One region of the Paenibacillus sp. sgz302164 genome, then DNA from elsewhere that is predicted to be linked to it. Evidence: predicted binding sites of a transcription regulator. Region 1 holds the regulator's gene; each other region holds the start of a gene.
What was found. Region 1 encodes Rex, which represses fermentation and respiration genes when NADH is low (regulators of the CRP and FNR family bind a similar motif). Its sites were predicted from a motif close to TTGTGAAATATTTCACAA; they were not measured.
Positions count from the first base shown of each region.

Region 2: lpdD (prenylated flavin chaperone LpdD) is a predicted target of Rex. The motif match lies at 1,852-1,869, and genes of this name have one in related genera.
Region 3: AC0LWT_RS08450 (cytochrome ubiquinol oxidase subunit I) is a predicted target of Rex. The motif match lies at 2,154-2,171, and genes of this name have one in related genera.
Region 4: AC0LWT_RS14215 (DUF2249 domain-containing protein) is a predicted target of Rex. The motif match lies at 1,282-1,299, and genes of this name have one in related genera.

Region 1 is NZ_JBVYOL010000006.1:23,810-28,344, forward strand. It holds gene AC0LWT_RS11380 (hypothetical protein) at 413-787, shown strand; gene AC0LWT_RS11385 (redox-sensing transcriptional repressor Rex) at 825-1,445, opposite strand; gene dinG (ATP-dependent DNA helicase DinG) at 1,442-4,306, opposite strand; gene AC0LWT_RS11395 (tetratricopeptide repeat protein) at 4,392-4,535, opposite strand, start outside.
Region 2 is NZ_JBVYOL010000008.1:201,560-206,094, reverse strand. It holds gene hcp (hydroxylamine reductase) at 1-812, shown strand, start outside; gene lpdD (prenylated flavin chaperone LpdD) at 1,385-1,729, opposite strand; gene hemG (protoporphyrinogen oxidase) at 1,925-3,379, shown strand; gene AC0LWT_RS15445 (NarK family nitrate/nitrite MFS transporter) at 3,471-4,535, shown strand, end outside.
Region 3 is NZ_JBVYOL010000004.1:86,337-90,871, forward strand. It holds gene AC0LWT_RS08445 (cytochrome d ubiquinol oxidase subunit II) at 1-618, opposite strand, end outside; gene AC0LWT_RS08450 (cytochrome ubiquinol oxidase subunit I) at 615-1,964, opposite strand; gene AC0LWT_RS08455 (helix-turn-helix domain-containing protein) at 2,372-3,193, shown strand; gene AC0LWT_RS08460 (ABC transporter permease) at 3,478-4,332, shown strand; gene AC0LWT_RS08465 (carbohydrate ABC transporter permease) at 4,346-4,535, shown strand, end outside.
Region 4 is NZ_JBVYOL010000007.1:271,153-275,687, forward strand. It holds gene AC0LWT_RS14205 (ATP-binding protein) at 1-657, shown strand, start outside; gene AC0LWT_RS14210 (hypothetical protein) at 783-1,121, opposite strand; gene AC0LWT_RS14215 (DUF2249 domain-containing protein) at 1,388-1,939, shown strand; gene AC0LWT_RS14220 (hypothetical protein) at 1,946-3,178, shown strand; gene AC0LWT_RS14225 (metal-sulfur cluster assembly factor) at 3,197-3,514, shown strand; gene AC0LWT_RS14230 (hypothetical protein) at 4,046-4,240, shown strand; partial or broken gene AC0LWT_RS14235 (ribulokinase) at 4,382-4,535, opposite strand, start outside.

The DNA of each region.
Region 1 (4,535 bases):
CGGTTTTAAAACCGAACTTTCACCGGTTTCCGCTTCTTTTTGCCGTCCGCCCAAAGACGGCACTTCGCGCCAATGAAACGAATTGGCTCGACAGCCGGAAAAAACTACAAAACTCCCATGACGCCGTAGACGTTACCCCCACAGAATGAAAACAATCGTCTACTGAAACAATTTCAAGCTTTAAAAGCGTAAAAGTTGGAAACGAGTACATTATTTTCGTTAAAATATAGGCTGCTGAGAAAACATACATTGGAGAGACGCATCATATTACGGGTAGAAAACCAGACTGTTGATAAAGTAACGGGGTAGAGGAACCAAAAGGGGCACAATCACTCTTCAGTAACCTACGGCTCTCTCCTGTACGGGTTACGGCGTTGGAACAAGCAGCCTGGCACAGAAAAAACCTGCGAAAGTGCAGGCTTTTTCAGCAGAAATGGTTCATTTCGGCAAAAAGCCTGCGATTGTGCAGGAATTTTCGCTAAAAACGATTCTCAGCCCATGTTCGCGGCGAAAAGCCTGCACATTTGCAGGAATTTTTCGTATCCAGCGCATCAGCGAGCAAAAAACTGTACTTTTGCAGGTTTTCTCCACGTTGCTAAGCAAATGTACTGCCTGCTGCCATGCGAGTTTTTCGCCGATCCAGCTTCCGGAGGCTTCTGCAGGGTTTTGTTTCTCTTCTGCAGTTTTCTGCGGGTTCCTGCAGGTTTCCGCGAGTTTCCACTGGTTCGTTTCTCCTCTGCAGGTTTCTGCAGCTTTCCCCTGCGTCCTGCTGCAAGTTTCCGCATAGCGCGAGCCCTTAGGGCCTTTGCGGCCGGAGTCTTGGCCTAGTCCAAATAATAGGCCAGACTCTGCAGCTCGGTCGTGAAATCGGCATGGTGCACGCGGATTTCGGGCGGCACCTTAATGATGACCGGAGCAAAATTAAGAATCGCTTCAATGCCGGCTTCGACGAATTGATTCGCCACATTTTGCGCTTCCGCTGCCGGTACCGTAATGATGCCGATTCTGACGCCAAGCCGCGATATCGCTTCTTTCAGCTCGTGCGTCGGCTGCACGATCAAATTATTGATCGTCTCGCCCGTTTTCTCGGGCATCGCGTCGAATACGGCGACAATTTTCATATCGTTGCGCAAATATGTGTTGTAGTTGCACAGTGCCCGCCCCAGGTTGCCCGCCCCGACCAGAGCGACCCGGATATGGCGGTCCAGCTTCAAGATCTGCCTGATCTTCTCGATGAGATAGCCGACGTCGTAGCCGATCCCTTTTTTGCCGAATTCCCCGAAATAGGCCAAATCTTTGCGGATTTGCGCGGGGTTCAAATCGAGCTTTTGCCCCAGATCCTGCGACGAGACCGTCATAATATTTTTCATCGCCAGCTCGTTCAAAAACCGCAAATAAATCGGCAGCCGGCGGACTACAGCTTCGGATATTTTTTGTGTCTTCACCGCTGCGCCTCCCCCATCCATTCCTCAATTCTTGGAATCATTTGTTCCGTCGTCATATGTTCAATCTTCGGACCGGGCAGCGAATAAAGAAAATATTTGCCGTACTGCGTATCGATAACGCGGGTATCGTAAATAATAACGATTCCTTTATCCGTAGCCCGCCGCACGAGCCGCCCGAATCCTTGCTTGAAACGAATGACCGCCTGCGGCACGGAAAATTTCATAAACGGATTTTCGTTCCGCTTTTTAATATTTTCACATTTGGCTTCAATGAGCGGGTGATTCGGAGGCTGAAACGGAAGCCGAATAATAGCCAAGCAGGACAACGCATCGCCCGGGATGTCCACGCCTTCCCAGAACGAGCTTGTACCCAGCAGCACGCAGGAATGGTGGTCCTGGAACATGCGGGTCAGCTTGCTGCGGTTGCCGCTGTCTACGCCCTGTCCAAGCACGGTAATCCCATGCGGCTTTAACCGCTCCTTCATGCCGGCATGAATCTGCTTTAACATCCGGTTGGATGTAAACAGCACGAGCATTCGGCCGTTGGTAACCAAAGCGACATTGCTTAAAGAATCGATAAGTGCTTGTATGAAAACGGCGTCCCCGGAAGGGCCTTTAATCGTCGGAAAATCTCTGGGAATACAGACCAGCGCCTGCTCCCTGTAATTGAACGGGGACGGAAGCTGCACCGTTTTGAGCTTGCCGGCCTCTTCGCCGGCGGGAATTTGCAAACCGAGCTGATCGGCCGAGTATTGGAACGATTTGTTCACGGATAACGTAGCCGAAGTCAAAATGATGCTGTCTTTATTTTTGAAAAAATGCTCCTGAAGCAGCGGACTCACATCCGTCGGCACACTGATCAGCTGCAGCGACTTGCTCTTGGAATACGTGCCGGCTTCCATCCAGTATACGTAACCTTGATCCTCCATTTTCATGAAAAAATGAAGCGCATCCCGGTGCCCGTAAAGCTCCTTCAAAGTTCCGTTCAAATCCGTCACGATGCTCTGGACTTCCAGAACTTCCTGCATCTCTTTGATCTCGCTCAGCATTTTGTCGAGCGTGCGGAGCGTATCGTTCATGCTCAAATAAATGTTGTCCTCCATCATCGTCAGCTCGCTCCAATGCGCCGGCAGCGCCTCGGGCTTCATGCGCAGCACGTATTGCGAGTTCTCCGATTGCGACGGGTCGCTTTTTGCCGTAAGCAGCTCGTACAACCCTTCGCTCAAACGCTCCCAGTCTTCCTTGATCTGCACGATTTTCGGGTACAAACCGTCTATCGCTGCGCTCCAGGCCAAAGCTCTCTCCTGCTCTTCCGCCGCCTTCTGAAGACGAAAGCGGAGCATAGGCAGCTGCCCGCTGCGGTTGTCTTTATACAACCACTGCAAAGAATGGTAAAACGCGCCCGAGTGCAGCTCGATCCCCAGATGCTTGCTGGCCACTTCTTCAAAGTGGTGTGCTTCGTCGATGACCAGATGCTTGTAGCCGGGCAGCAGGCGGTTCTCGGCCTTCATATCGGTAAACAACAGCGAATGGTTCGTTATGATGACATCTGACGTGTTCGCATCGTGGCGGGCGCGGTGGTAGAAACATTTTTTGAACCAGGGGCACATACGGTTCAGGCAGGAATCGGTATCGCTGGCCACCGAATGCCAGAACTGCGCGCCTTTATTGCCGAAATTCAGCTCCTCTTCGTCCCCGTGTTTCGTTTCGCTGAGCCATACGACCATTTGAGCCGCTGTGACCGAGTCGTCCTTGCCGTACTCGTAATCGCGCGTGACCAGCTTGTTTTCGAACTTGCGCAAGCAAAGATAATGACTTCTGCCTTTCAATACGGCCGCTTTAAAAGGTATCGGAAAAATGTCCTTCAGCAGCGGAATATCCCGCTCGCGCAGCTGTTCCTGCAAATTAATCGTATGCGTGCTGACGATCACTTTTTTATCGTGTTTGATTCCGTAATACAGCGCAGGAATCAGGTAGCCCAGCGATTTGCCGGTACCCGTACCCGCTTCAATCATTAAATGCGTGTCGGCCTCCAGCGACTGCTCCACTTCATGGATCATCTGCTCCTGCGCCGGGCGGTCCTCGAACACGTCAAACCGCTGCTGAAGCGCCTGCTTCAAACTGTCATGAAATTCGGAAAAAGCAGCACCGAGCTTCCGAATGTCCTGCGCGTCTCTTTCCTCTTCGTCCTCGCCCCAATCGCTTACGTTCATCGTAAACTGCCGGAAATAACGGTGAGTATCGGTATCGATGCTCGTATTCATTTCCTTGTAGGCGCGGATTTCATCCAAAAACCAGCCCAAATCGCTGGCACCGCTTTCGAATATGTGGCTGAGCCGCTGCACGGTCAAGAGCGGAAGACCGAGTATGCGCTCCATGCAAATGATCCAGATCAAAGCGGTAACCTCGGCGTCGCTGTCGGCCTGATGCGGCCTCTCATGATCCAGTCCGAACATGTCCGCCACCATGCCAAGCTGCAAGCTCGGCGTCGACGGAAACAGCATGCGCAGCATATCCATCGTATCGAGCACGCGGCCCGAAAACGGAGGAAATCCGCATTTCGTCAAGCCTTTCTGCAAAAACGATAAGTCGAATTGCACATGATGGCCGACGAGAACACAGTCAAAAAGAAGCGGAAACATCGCCGTCATCACTTCGTCAAGCTGCGGCGCATGCTCCACCATTTCATCGGTAATGCCGGTCAGCGTAGTAATAGAAGAAGGTATACCCATTCCTGGATTGACCAGGGAAGTATACCTGTCGACAATTTGAAATTGATCTATAATGACAAGCCCAACCTGAATAATTTCATCCGAAGACTGGCTTCCTGTCGTTTCAAAATCCAAAACTGCAAATTTCATGACGTATCCTTCAATCCCTTCGTCCTGCTCTTCCTCTAGCATACCAAATCTGTTCAGGAAAAGGGAATACCCACTTGCCGGTTCGTTATGATTCGTCGAGATTAATGAGCGGTTCCATGCAAGTCGGGTCCGTATGATAAGCTTTTTGAAAATATTCGAAAGCTTTTTCCATATTATGATTTTGCACCTGTATGCAGCCCATGGCATTATAGGAAATGGCTTTCATCTT
Region 2 (4,535 bases), on a different contig from region 1:
AATTGAAGCAATACGCGCATCTGAAAGGAAATATCGGCAAAGCGTGGTATGACCAGCGGCGGCTTTTCGAAAAATTCCCGGGAGCCATCCTGGCGACGACGAACTGTGTCATGCCTATAAAAGGCACGTATGCCGACCGCTTTTTCTCCTACGATATTGCCGGTCTGGAGGGTGTCACCAAAATCATCGGCGATGATTTCACCCCTCTGATCGACAAAGCTTTGTCGCTGCCCGCCGTCAGCATTGATTCCGAGCAGCAGCTTACGACCGGATACCATCACGAAACGGTGATCGGGCTCGCTCCCGAAATCATTCAAGCCGTCAAAGCAGGCAAAATAAAACGTTTCTTCGTCATCGCCGGCTGCGATGCGCCCGGCCCTGGCGGCGAGTATTACCGCGAGCTCGCTACATCGCTTCCTAACGATACCGTCATTCTCACGACGTCCTGCGGCAAATTCCGCTTCAACGACGTGGAATACGGAACTGTCGCCGATACCGGCATCCCGCGGTATATCGACCTTGGGCAGTGCAACAATTCCGGCTCCACCGTCAAAATCGCGCTCGCTTTGGCCGACGCTTTCGGCTGCAGCGTCAACGATTTGCCGGTCAGCATCGTCCTCTCCTGGTTCGAGCAAAAAGCCGTCGCCATCCTGCTCGGCTTGTTCAGCCTCGGCATCCAAGATATTCGCATCGGTCCCAAACCGCCGGAATTCATTACCCCGGGCGTTCTGGACGTACTGGTGCAAACCTTCGGACTTAAACTGATCGGAAATGCTCAAGAGGACATGGCAGCGATGCTTGCACTCGCTTAAGCTCCTCCGCCATGGCTTTGCGTACGCATCGGACGATCTCGTCGATGTCCTGCGGCGTCGCTTGATCGATAACAGGGTAAAGAGCCGGGTCTACCGGCGCATAACAGAATCGGGCTACCCAAGCGGGTAGCCTTTTCATATGCGTTCGTTTTCCTGCATCAAGCTTTTTGATGCCTATTTCACAGCTGATGACTCGTCCCTTTTATTAATGGACATTAACGGGTTTTCTGTTCCTTTTCGACTAACCGTTGATTGCGTTGACAAATAGTGGTATATATTTACAGAACCCATTTATAAATAACGAAAATGTTGGCCAATTAGGATCATCTGCTCAGCATACATCGTTACATTGGTTGCGCTGTAATGTGAATCATTTTCCAAAAGGAGTGGAACCGAGTGAATAGAATCATTGTGCCCCTTTGTATATTGGCTTCCGTTTCATTGTTATTTACGGTTGGCGGCAAAAATATAACGAATTACGCACCGACGATAGGATGGTTGTTAGCGATTATATTATTCACAACCGCTATTTTGTTCATTTTTACTCGAAGACACAAAAAGAAAAATAGCAACTAAAATACCTCCTGCGCTCGCTTAAGCTCCTCCGCCATGGCTTCGCGTACGCATCGGACGATCTCGTCGATGTCCTGCTTCGTCGCTTGATCGATATGGATGCCCATAATAACCGTTACGGCCTGATTGAGCTGTGAGGCTGCCAGCCTTGCGAGCTCTGCCGCTAGCGGTTTTTCTCTATGTCCCGGCAGTGTGACGGCTTCTTCGCAGATCCGATGCCCGTCGGGATACGCGACCGCCACAGCCCCGATATGAGCCTGGCCGCCGCCGATCAGAAATACTTTGTCTTTTCCCAGTGAATACGTATGAATATGGATGTTATAGGGTACGGGTTCACTTTTCATGCCGCCCAAACGCCTCCATTCCTGATTCTCCATTACAAAACCGCTTCATTATACGAAAATGCCCGGCCAACTGCATGTGATGAAGATCACGATGCAGTTTTTGCCGCGTCCAAAAGTGCTGAAAGTGATCTATTTCATATCCGGCGATTTCGGCCCATGATACATTATGGGAAAAATGAGTCAGGAGTGGCGGCCATGAAAATCAAACATATAGCGGTAATCGGCGGGGGCATTACGGGGCTGACCGCAGCCTACGAGCTGCACAAACAGTTCGAATCTTCGGGGCAGCCGGTTCAAATCACGCTCCTGGAAAAAAGCGACAGGCTCGGCGGCGTCATTCAAACGCTGCATCGGGACGGCTTTATTATCGAACAAGGCCCGGATGCCTTTTTGTCCCGCAAGACTGCCGTGCTGCATTTGTCCGATGAACTCGGCTTGACCGGCGACTTGACCGGACTGGCCCCGACCGCTTCCAAAAGCTTTATCTGCCTGAAAGGAAAGCTTCACCCCGTGCCTGCAGGCTTGTCCATGGGCATCCCCACGCGAGTGAAGCCGTTCATAGGCACCCGTTTGCTTTCTTTTCCCGGCAAAGTCCGGGCGTCATTGGATTTTCTTTTGCCCAGAAAAAGCACCCCCGGTGACGAATCCATCGGGAGCTTGATTGAACGAAGGCTGGGCGCGGAGGTCGCCGACCGATTGGTCGGACCTATTTTGGGCGGCATCTATGCGGGAGATTTGCACATGCTGAGCACCGCCGCAACTTTTCCGCAGCTGCTTCATATGGAAAAAGAACACCGCAGCCTCATTCTCGGCATGCTTTCCTCCCGCAGCAAAAAGCCGTCACCGGCTCCGGACGCTGCCGTTAGCCAGCTGCCTCCCCATCTTCGCAGCAGCATGTTCCTGACCTACAAAAGCGGACTACGCACGCTGGTCGACCGGCTGGCGGCCGTCCTGACGAAAAGCGGAACCTTCATCAGCATGAACAGTCCCGTTCAGAGCATCTTGCGCCAGCAGGAAAACTATAAAATTGTATTTTCCGGCCATTCGGCGCTGAAAGTCGACGGCATCGTCCTGGCTGCGCCGGCCGAGCAAGCGGCCAGACTCATTCAAGGCGCGCCGCAGCCGCTGACGGAACGGTTGGGGCAAATCCCCAGCACGTCCGTTGCCAACATCGTTATGGCTTTCGATCAAGCTGCGCTCGATCGGTCTCTGCAGGGATCGGGGTTTGTCGTTCCCAGGCAAGAGGGGCTGCTCATCACGGCCTGCACCTGGACTTCGTCGAAATGGACCCACACCGCCCCGCCCGGGAAAGTGCTGATCCGGGCGTATACAGGCCATTGGGGGGATCAGTCTCATGAGGAATTGGACGACTCCGAGCTGGAAAAACGAGTGAAGAAAGAATTAGGCGCCATCCTCGGACTGGCGGCAGCGCCCCTGTTCACGGAAATTACAAGACATACCGGGGCCATGTCCCAATATTCGGTAGGCCATATGGATCGGCTCCAACATATCGAGCGGCAGCTTCAGGAGCAATTTCCGCATCTGGTCGTGGCCGGGAGATCGTATCGCGGCGTCGGAATTCCGGACTGCATTGCGCAGGGCCGGCAAGCGGCCGAACGATTGTTTCAACAACTGCTCACAAATTCTTAAAATGTGCGGCTTTATACTATGATTTTTGTTACAGTGGGCGGTCCGTCCGCTTTGCTACAATGAAGCCACATATGAAGGAGGTAGGATGTTTATGGCTAAAATTCAAGTTTGGAATCCTGAAGACCCGCAATTTTGGAAAAGCGAAGGCAAGCGGCACGCTACCCGAAATTTGTGGATTTCCGTTCCTTCTCTCATGCTGGCCTTTATCGTATGGCAGATCTGGTCTGTTGTCGCTGTCCGGTTGAACGACATCGGATTTCATTTTACACAGGACCAACTGTTCACGCTGGCTGCTATTCCCGGACTGGTAGGCGCAACTTTACGCTTTGTGTACACCTTTGCGGTCGGAACGTTTGGCGGACGCAACTGGACCGTGCTGTCCACGGGCATTCTCGCTATCCCTGCCGTTGGCATCGGAATGGCCGTGCAGAACCCGGACACGCCTTATTCGGTCATGCTCCTTTTGGCAGCGCTTTGCGGCCTGGGCGGCGGAAATTTTTCCTCGTCTTTGTCCAACATCAGCTTCTTTTATCCTAAAAAGGAAAAAGGCACAGCCCTCGGCATCAATGGTGGTCTCGGCAATATGGGCGTATCCGTCGTGCAGTTCGTGACGCCTCTGATTATTACAACCGGAACTTTCGCATTGGTCGGCGGAGAAGGCCAGTTGCTTAAGAACGGGCAGCATGTCTGGCTGCAAAATGCCGCCTTTATTTGGGTCGTGCCTATTCTGATCATGACCGTCATCGCATTTTTCGGCATGAACAATTTGCCCGGAACCAAGCAATCGGTATCCGAACAATTCGTCATCGTCAAGCGCAAGCACACCTGGATTATGACCTGGCTCTACGTGGCCACCTTCGGCTCATTTATCGGATATTCCGCTGCGTTTCCGCTGCTGCTGAAAGCCCAGTTCCCCGAGCATGTGTCGCTGGCATTCCTTGGAGCTTTCGTCGCAGCGGCAGCCCGGCCTGTAGGCGGATGGCTGGCGGATAAGCTCGGCGGTTCCAACGTTACGGCTGTTGTGCTCGTATTGATGGGGATCGGAGCGATCGGAGTTATTTACTATATTGATGCGCATCAGTTCGGCGGATTTTTGGCATCATTCCTCCTCCTGTTCCTGGCGGCGGGCACCGGTTCCGGATCTACGTTCCAAATG
Region 3 (4,535 bases), on a different contig from region 1:
GCTCCAAAAGAGGGCGTAGCCGCGTACGATTTTGAACGCCGGAAAATCGTGCGCCCTGTAAGCATAGTAGGTCAGAAACATGGCCGAAATATAAAGCACGCTGACAAGCGCAAGCAGGACAACTGCCCAGGTGTACATGCTTCCGAGAAGCGCGCTCCAGTCCAAGACGATGTCTCCGCCGCGTTCGAAAACAACGCCGCCTTCGGAAATGATCAGCACCGCGGACAGCGTCGCCGGGATGAGCAGGCCCGTTGCGCCGTAGATCAGCATGTACCATTTGTTGTCTTTGGAACCGTACGTGCTGAACGCATAGTAGGCTCCCCTGACGGCAAGCAGGACGATGGCGATGCTGCCCGGAACGAGCAGCGCAGTCCCGTAATAGCGGGCTGTTTCCGGGAAAAAGCCGACCATGCCGATGTAGAAAAAGACGAGGAAGACGTTGGTGACTTCCCAGACGGGCGACAAGTATCTTTCGATGACTTTATGAATGATATGCTTTTTCATCGTGATCACGGAATAGTAGCTGAAAAATCCTGCGCCGAAGTCGATGGACGCCACGATCAAATAACCGAACAAAAATATCCATAACACCGTTATTCCCAATAGTTCCAAATTCATCGTTGACCGCCCTCCTTTGCGATGCCAAGCGCGATTAGCTCGTTCGAGACGTTGTTTTTTCGGAAAAGCTTGGACAGCACTTTAACCGCAGTCAGCGCCAGCACCAGATACAGCAGACAAAACAGGAGCAGCATCGTATCGACCTGTTGGGAAGACGTGGCTGCTTCCGCAACCTTCATATACCCGCGCAAAATCCAGGGCTGCCGTCCGACCTCCGCATAAAACCATCCGGATTGAATCCCGATCATCGACAGCGGTCCGCACAAAATAATGACGAACAGCAGCCACTTCGGATACGGCTTGCCATAGGCTTTGCGGGAAAACCAGAGGTGCAAAACCGCCGCGACAATCGTAAACATGCCAATACTGACCATGATATCGAAAAAATAATGAACGTACAGCGGAGGGCGCAAATCCTCCGGAATATCGTTCAGTCCTTTGACTTCCGCACCCGGTGTGCCTCCGGCCAAAATGCTGAGCGCGTACGGGATTTTCAACCCGTATTTGATCTCACGGTCTTCCGTCAAAATACCGCCGAGCACGAGCGGCGCATTCGTGGAAGTTTCGAAATGCCATTCGGCTGCGGCCAGCTTTTCCGGCTGGTTTTTGGCCAGAAATTTCCCCGACAAATCCCCGATGAAGGCGGTAGCCAGTGAGAAAACGAGACCTGCGGCGACCGTCAGTTTCAGTGCTTTTTTGGCGTATACGGCGTCGCCTCTTTTTCGGAGAAGCGAGTAGGCGGCAATAGCTGCCAGTATGAAAGCGCCGGTCATGTAGGCCGAGGAGAGCACATGGGCCACTTTGGTCGGCATGGAAGGGTTGAACATCGCGAGCAGCGGCTTCACGTTCGTAATCATTCCGTCCTTCAAGGTGAATCCTTGGGGAGTATTCATAAACGCGTTAACCGTTGTAATAAAAAATGCGGAAGCCGAGGAGCCCAAAACGACCGGCACCAGAAGCAGCAAATGAAGCTTCGGTTTGACCCGTTCCCAGGTGTACAAATAGATGCCGAGGAAAATCGCTTCGATGAAAAAGGCGAACGTTTCCAGAAAAAGCGGCAGGGCGATGGCCTGACCGGCTATTTTCATAAAATTCGGCCAAAGCAGGCTGAGCTGGAGGCCGATGGCCGTCCCGGTTACGACGCCAATGGCCACGGTAATGACAAATCCGCGCGCCCATCTGCGGGCGAGCAGCGTGTAGTAAGGATCTTTGCGCTGTATGCCGACAAGTTCGGCGAGCATAATCATCACCGGCACGCCGACGCCGATCGTTGCGAAAATGATATGAAACGATAAAGTAAGCTCCGTGAGCATGCGGCTGTAAAAAACGGGATCGTAGTTAGGCATAAGGTTTCATCTCCTTTTGGCATGGTGTTGGCGGGTTTCAAAAAAGCTTTCTGACAAAAGAGGCAAGCATTACAAAAGCGACGGCAAACATTAAAATCATGAGGCGTTTTTCGTGTTTTTGCGACGGGCTCAAGCGGATCACCTTCTTATCATCATGTTGGGACTGCTTAGTTTTATATTACCGCATGGTTGTGATTTATTTCACATAAACTGTGAAGACGCATTGAACAAAGTTTTACAATATTCAAAACGAAAGGGGGGGATTTGAAATTTCATTCTTCGGCAGCATGTCCCTATATCTTTCCATGTAGAGTTTCCTTGAATCCACAAAAAGATCATAATATAATAGATTCAATCAGTAGGTATTGGGTTAATTGTATAATTTTATATTAGAAAGGATAATTTCTATGGAATATGTCGAAATTAATCCTCGAATTGAATCATTCATCAACAGACACTCCACACCCACTTGGATTATTGAAGATGCGACGACAGATTTTGTCGATTTAACATATATTTTTAAGGGAAGGGCTTACTACTCCATTAATGGCACTGTCCATGAAGTCAATCAAGGGGAACTCATATGTATTCCTAAAGGCAGCCGCCGAAGCGCAACCACTGACCCCACAAATTTGATGACCAGTTATGCACTGAACATCCAACTCTATGATCTGGAAGGCAAGGACGTTCATTTGCCGTTTCCTTTAATTTCACATATCGACGAGCCAGAAGAATTGCATTCATTGTACAATGAGTTGACATTTGAATGGTTAAAGAAAAATAAAGGTCATGAATTGAAAGCGCGTGCATTGCTGTTTCTGATTCTTCATTATTATTTCAAGTCTTTGTACTATAAAGACAACAATGCGAATATAGACAAACGCATTCAGAAATCTATTAGATACATTTTAAGCAACTTGCAGAATCAAATTGAAGTTGAGGAGCTGGCATCTGTTGCCGGCTTGACTACCGCGTATTTTGGAACTCTATTTAAGAAATACATGGGGGCATCCGTTAAAGAGTATATCAATAGAATGAAAATCAACAATGCTGAGAATATTCTCCTTAGCGGTGAGTTTACCGTTCGGGAAGCTGCTTATAAATGCGGTTTTGAAGACATTTATTATTTCAGCAAGCTATTCAAAAAAATAAAGGGTTTTCCCCCCTCCAGAATTTTAATAGAAAATAGCAGATCTGATCGGCAGGAATTTGAAACCCTAAATAAGTAGAATAAATCGGACTTATCGCGGAAGCAGCGATAGGTCTTTTTTTATGCAAAGATAGGGGAGTTTAATAAAAATGTTATCCATAATTAATACAAACGGTTAAAAGTTTGTCCATGGATATTGAAAGCGCTTAAAATTACAATTCAAATATAAAAAATACAAAAAGGAGAGTACACCAAATGGAGAGGAACGATGTAATGAAAACGGAAGCAAGCACGAAAACCTCCATTCTTGCAGTCAAAGGAGGTGGCATCGCCTATTTGAAACGACAATGGCCGCTCTACATCATGATGGTCGTTCCGATGGCATTCTTCATCATTTTCAAGTACATTCCGATGGCCGGCGTTATGGTTGCTTTCAAAGATTACAACATATTCAAGGGCGTTTGGGCCAGTCCTTGGGTAGGGTTGGCAGTCTTTAAAGAAATCTTCGCCATGCCCGAGTTTTATAAGGCGCTTCGCAACACTTTGATGTTGAACGTGCTTGGCTTGCTTACATTTCCAGTTCCCATTATTTTAGCGCTTCTGCTGAACGAGTTGCGGGTTCAATGGTACAAAAAGGTAAGCCAGACATTGATGTATCTGCCCCACTTTATTTCCTGGGTCATCGTAGGGGGAATGGCCATTGAATTGCTCTCAACCAATAACGGTTCGATCAATCATATGCTGACGGCGATCGGCGCTTCCCCTATTCCTTTCTTGGAGAAACCGGTGCTATGGATTACAACCTATGTGGGGACTGGAGTTTGGCGTAATGCGGGATGGGGAACGATCCTATACCTCGCAGCGCTTACAGGAATCAATAAGGAATTGTATGAAGCGGCAGAAGTGGACGGCGCAACCCGGATGCGCAAGATCTGGCATGTCACTTTGCCGGGCATCAAGCCGACGATCGTTGTCCTGTTCATTCTTCAAATCGGCAATATGGCCAACATTAGCTTCGAGCAGCCGTATGTGCTGAAAAATTCGTATGTTATGGACTACGCCCAAGTAATCAGCACTTATGTATATTCCGTAGGGATTCAGTCGGCAAGATTCGCTCTCGCAACGGCCGTCGGTTTGTTCCAATCTGTAGTCGGATTGATTCTCCTTCTGTCAGCAGAATTCATTTCGAGAAAAATCAACAATCAGGGCATTTTCTAAAGGGGGTACATCCATGATTCAAAATCCGACTGAGAAAATCGGCAATATCATTATTATGTTCCTGCTGGGCATCTTTTGTTTATTCTGTGTTGTGCCGATGCTTCATATTTTTGCTCTATCGCTTAGCGGCAACCGGGCTGTTATGTCCGGCGAAGTGACTTTGTGGCCAATTGATTTGAATTTCGAACCGTACAAGAACGTGT
Region 4 (4,535 bases), on a different contig from region 1:
CAGTCGATCAACGAAAGCCTGCGTATGGAGGCCGCCTATTTGCAAGCGCAAATTCATCCCCATTTTCTGTTCAATACGCTCAATGCCATTATGGCGTTAAGCGAGATCAGCACGGACAAAATGCGCAGCCTCACAGAAGCTTTTACATCGTATTTGCGAATCAGCATCGACTTTTTGAATTCGGAGCAGCTGGTTGAGCTCGCCCATGAACTGGAGTTGGTGCGGGCCTATCTGTTTATCGAGCAGGAACGCTTTGAGGAGCGTCTGTCCGTCCAGTGGGATATCGAACCTGACATCGATCTGCTTCTTCCGCCGCTCACTCTGCAGCCATTGGTCGAAAATGCGGTCCAGCACGGCCTGCTCAGCAGAGCCAGAGGCGGCACGGTGTATATCCGGATTGCCCGCCTGGAGCGCGCCACTCTTTTTGAGATCAAGGATGACGGCAAAGGCATGGACGAACAAAAAGTCCGCCAGCTGCTTGACCAGGCCGGAAAGAACGAAAGAGGCATCGGTCTGCTGAATACGAACCGCCGATTGACGCAGCGGTACGGCCGGGGCTTGACGATTCGGAGCCAGCCGGACGTGGGAACGACGATTTCGTTTGTCATTCCCGATCGAGACAAGCCGCCGCATTGGCCGCAATCGCCGCGTTTTTAAGACAGCGCAAAAAGAGCGCCGGGTTAGGGAGCTCAGTCTCAGTCTCAGCTCAGTCCCTCTAACCCGGCGCTTTCTTTGCATGTTCCGGCACTATGCGCATTTTGATGACAGCGCTCGCCGCCCGATCATGAAGCTCCTGCCGCGGATGCATGTTTGCCGCAATGGCTGCATTCCGCCTTCTGCTTCACATCGATCTCCAGCCGGTATCCTTGCAGCCACTCCCAAAAATGGGAAGGCGCATGCTCTTTCAAATACCGGATCATGTCCTCCTCTTCCTCCCAATCTCCATGCCCTGCAACTTCGGCGATGACAATGTCCAGCCCTTCTTCCTGCTTTTCAGCCGCATTCCAGCGCGCTTTGCCGGCAAAAAGGCTCTCCAGGAGCAATTCTACCGATTGGATGAACCGATCCTCCAAACTTCTTTCACGAATAAAACATATATCCAAAACAAACTCCGACTTCATGGTGCAGTACCTCCTTGGATCGGCAGCAAGAGCCGCTCGCCCGATATCCCGGGCAGCGGATTCGGCTCTCACTCCCGACGTTCTTTTACATCGATTGTACGGGACCGGATACATTCCATCTGTGATCAATATCACGATGTCCGAATATCGTTTTGCTTGATTGTGATTCCAATCACAAAGCCGCTCGCATCGCTCCTTTATACTGTACCTGTAATCAAAACTTGCCGGCGAAATAAACGATATTCGGTACGGGGAGGTGATCCAAAATGAAACCTGCAGCTTCGCGAACTTTCGAATTGGATGTAAGACCTTATTTGCAGCAAAAAATGGAGCCTTTTCAAATGATTATGGATCAGGTCCGTTCATTAGAAATCGACGATATCTTTGTTTTGCACGCCACAATAAAGCCGACTCCCTTGCTGGGGATTATGAAACTGAAAGGGTATGCCCACAAAACAGAGCAAATCGACTTGCAGCACTGGAAGGTCACTTTTGTAAATAAGAAAAACAAGAAATGGCTGGATTCCCCGGAGGATTGGACGGCAAAAATGGCGGAAGAAGCCCCGGAGTGCAAAGAAACAGCGGCAGCCGATAAAAGGACGATAGAACTCGACAACCGTGGGCTTGAACCGCCGCAGCCGATGATTCGCACATTAAGCGCACTGGAAGCGTGCGGACTTGGCGACGAAGTGATCATTCACAATGATCGGGTGCCCGCTTTTCTCATCGAGGAATTGAATGCTCTTGGCTATGTGTATAAGATCGAAGAGCAGCCGGACGGCTCCGCCCGTGTTGCCATACAAAAGGTGAAGAGGTGAACGCCGATGTTCCGACTCCCCTTTTTGTTCATTGTAACGGGAATCACCGGGTTTGTGCTGTTTCATCTATCTTCGCTGGCCGCGCTGGCCGATTGGATGAACGGCTATATGCGCGGTCCGTCCGGCTGGTTTCACATTCATTTGCTCATATTGGGATGGGCCACGATGATTGCGATGGGAGCCGTATACCAGCTCATTCATGTTATTTTGCAGTCGAACGTTTACAGTGAAAAGCTTGCTTACGTTCATTACGCGTTTTTTACGGTCGGCACAGCCGGATTGCTGTACGGTTTTGCGGAAGGGAAAGTTGCCTGGATCGCGGGCTTTGCAACGATTGCGCTGATCGGTATTTTCCTGTTCGCCTGGAACATGGCCGTCACCTTATTCCGCGCCGCACAGTGGGACGCTATTACTGTCAGCACGGCCTGCTCCGTTTTGTATCTGGTTTTGACAGGGATTTCCGGCATGGCTATGGGGCTGAATTTTGCGCTGGGTGAGTGGAACATGCTGCATGAACGATTATTCGGCGCGCATATTTGGCTCGGGGCCGTAGGTTGGTTCGGGATGCTCATTACCGGATTCAGCTACAAAATGGCGCCCATGTTCTATTTGGCGCATGGATTTCCGACAAGATCGCGGAGTGTTACGCTTTGTTTGTGGAATCTCGGCGTTTTAACGGGTGCAGCTGCCTTCCTGTTTGAATGGGGTTTTTGGGCAAAATGGACCGCATTCCTATGTATAACGCTAGCCCTTGCCGCGTATAATTGGCATCTTGCCCAGATCCGCAAATACCGCCATAAGCGGCATCCGGGTGCGGGGATCGCATGGTCCGTTTGGAGCAGCCGCGTTCTTGCCGGCGCTGCCGCTGTGATGCTGGTGTATTTAGCGTGGAACACACATCGTGCATTGACGGCCGAATTTGTCACGCTTGCCGGCTGGATCTATTTGGCGGGTTGGGTTGGCTTTACGATTTTGTGTTATTTATCCAAAATTGTGCCATTTTTATGGTGGACGCACAAATATGGCCCGCAAGCGGGAAAACCCGGCATACCGACATTGGCGGAACTGCTGGGAGAAAAAAGAGTTCAAACCGGCCTAACCGCCCTTGCTTGCTCTCTGCTGCTTCTGTTTTCCGGTTTGATGTTAGGCGTACAGACTTTGGCAGTCGTCGGCGGAGTCGTATTTTCCGTCGTTTCACTCGGATATATTTCTTTCATCTCGCTTGTGTTTACCCGTTGACGAAAGGAGCAATGGCATATGGACGAAAGATCGGAAGAACGCATTCTCGGTCTGCTGCAGCAGGTGAACGATCCGGAGTTGGGGGTCAATATTGTCGATCTCGGGCTTATATATGGGATAGATTGGAAAGAGGATGAGCTTGTTGTCCGCATGACGCTTACTACGCCGGGCTGCCCGCTGCACGATACGATTGCCGGGGGCGCCAAGTACGTCCTCCAAGGCCAGTTGGGCTTCAAATCCGTCAAAGTCCAAGTCGTATGGGAACCGCCCTGGACGCCGAACATGATGTCGGACGCAGCCAAAGCACAGCTTGGATATGGCAAACCGGCCCGGTAGCGGAGGAAGTTCATTTCGGTTGCACCGGAACCGCGCTGAAAGTACGGGCCGCGAAACAAAAAGCCGGGATTCCCCTTCCCAAGGGTTCCCGGCTTTAGTTTCTCGCTCCGAACGATGCGAAAGCAGCACGCCGCCCTCGTTCTCCCTCCGTGGATAACACTTTTTCCAACTTGCTCAGCGCGCGCAGAAAAGCTGTAAGAGCTGATGCAAAACCCGCCTACTAGCGCCGGCACATCTACTTGGTGGCGCGAAGAGAACCGGTACATCTGATTGGCAGCGCGGAGAACCGGTACATCTACTTGGCAGCGCGGAGAACCGGTACATCTACTTGGCAGCGCGGAGAACCTGCACTTTCCAGGCTGCCCGAGAAAATCGCGATACTGAGTTTGGGCTAATGGAAACAGTGAGGCCCTAATTTGAGGAACAACCACTTTTTCTGGGCGCGCACCTCTCCTTGAGGTCACGGAACTGAACAAAATGGGCAGGAGACATCGTGATAGGAAAATGCCTGCGAAAGTGCAGGTTTTTTCTTTGGAATTTGCTTATTTCGGCGAAAAACCTGCAAAAGTGCAGGAATTTTCGCTGAAATTGAACCTGAGCCATGTCCCCGCTGAAAAGCCTGCACAATTGCAGGAATTGTTCGTGGACAGCGATCAAGGACGCAAATTCATGTATTTTTGCAGGTTTTCTTCGTGCTGCCAGGCAGATTGTAGTTATCGCCGCTGACCGCGGGGATTTTTCAACAGCCTGACTTTCGCAGGTTTTGCGGGCGCCACCCCGGTTAGCGAACGGCTGCGCTGTCTTCGCAGCAGGCGAATTTCGCCCATGTCAAAGACTTCCCCTCCACAACCATCACGGAGTGCCGGGACTCATTTGGTACACGACCCAGTCCGCCGCTTCTATAAATTGATGCGCCGCATCGTAGATATGCGGGGCTTCGTTCAAGGTTTGCCACGCTTTGGCAACCATCCACTCCGACGACGTCTTCCCCCCGTACCGTCCCAGGAAAGACAAACCCATC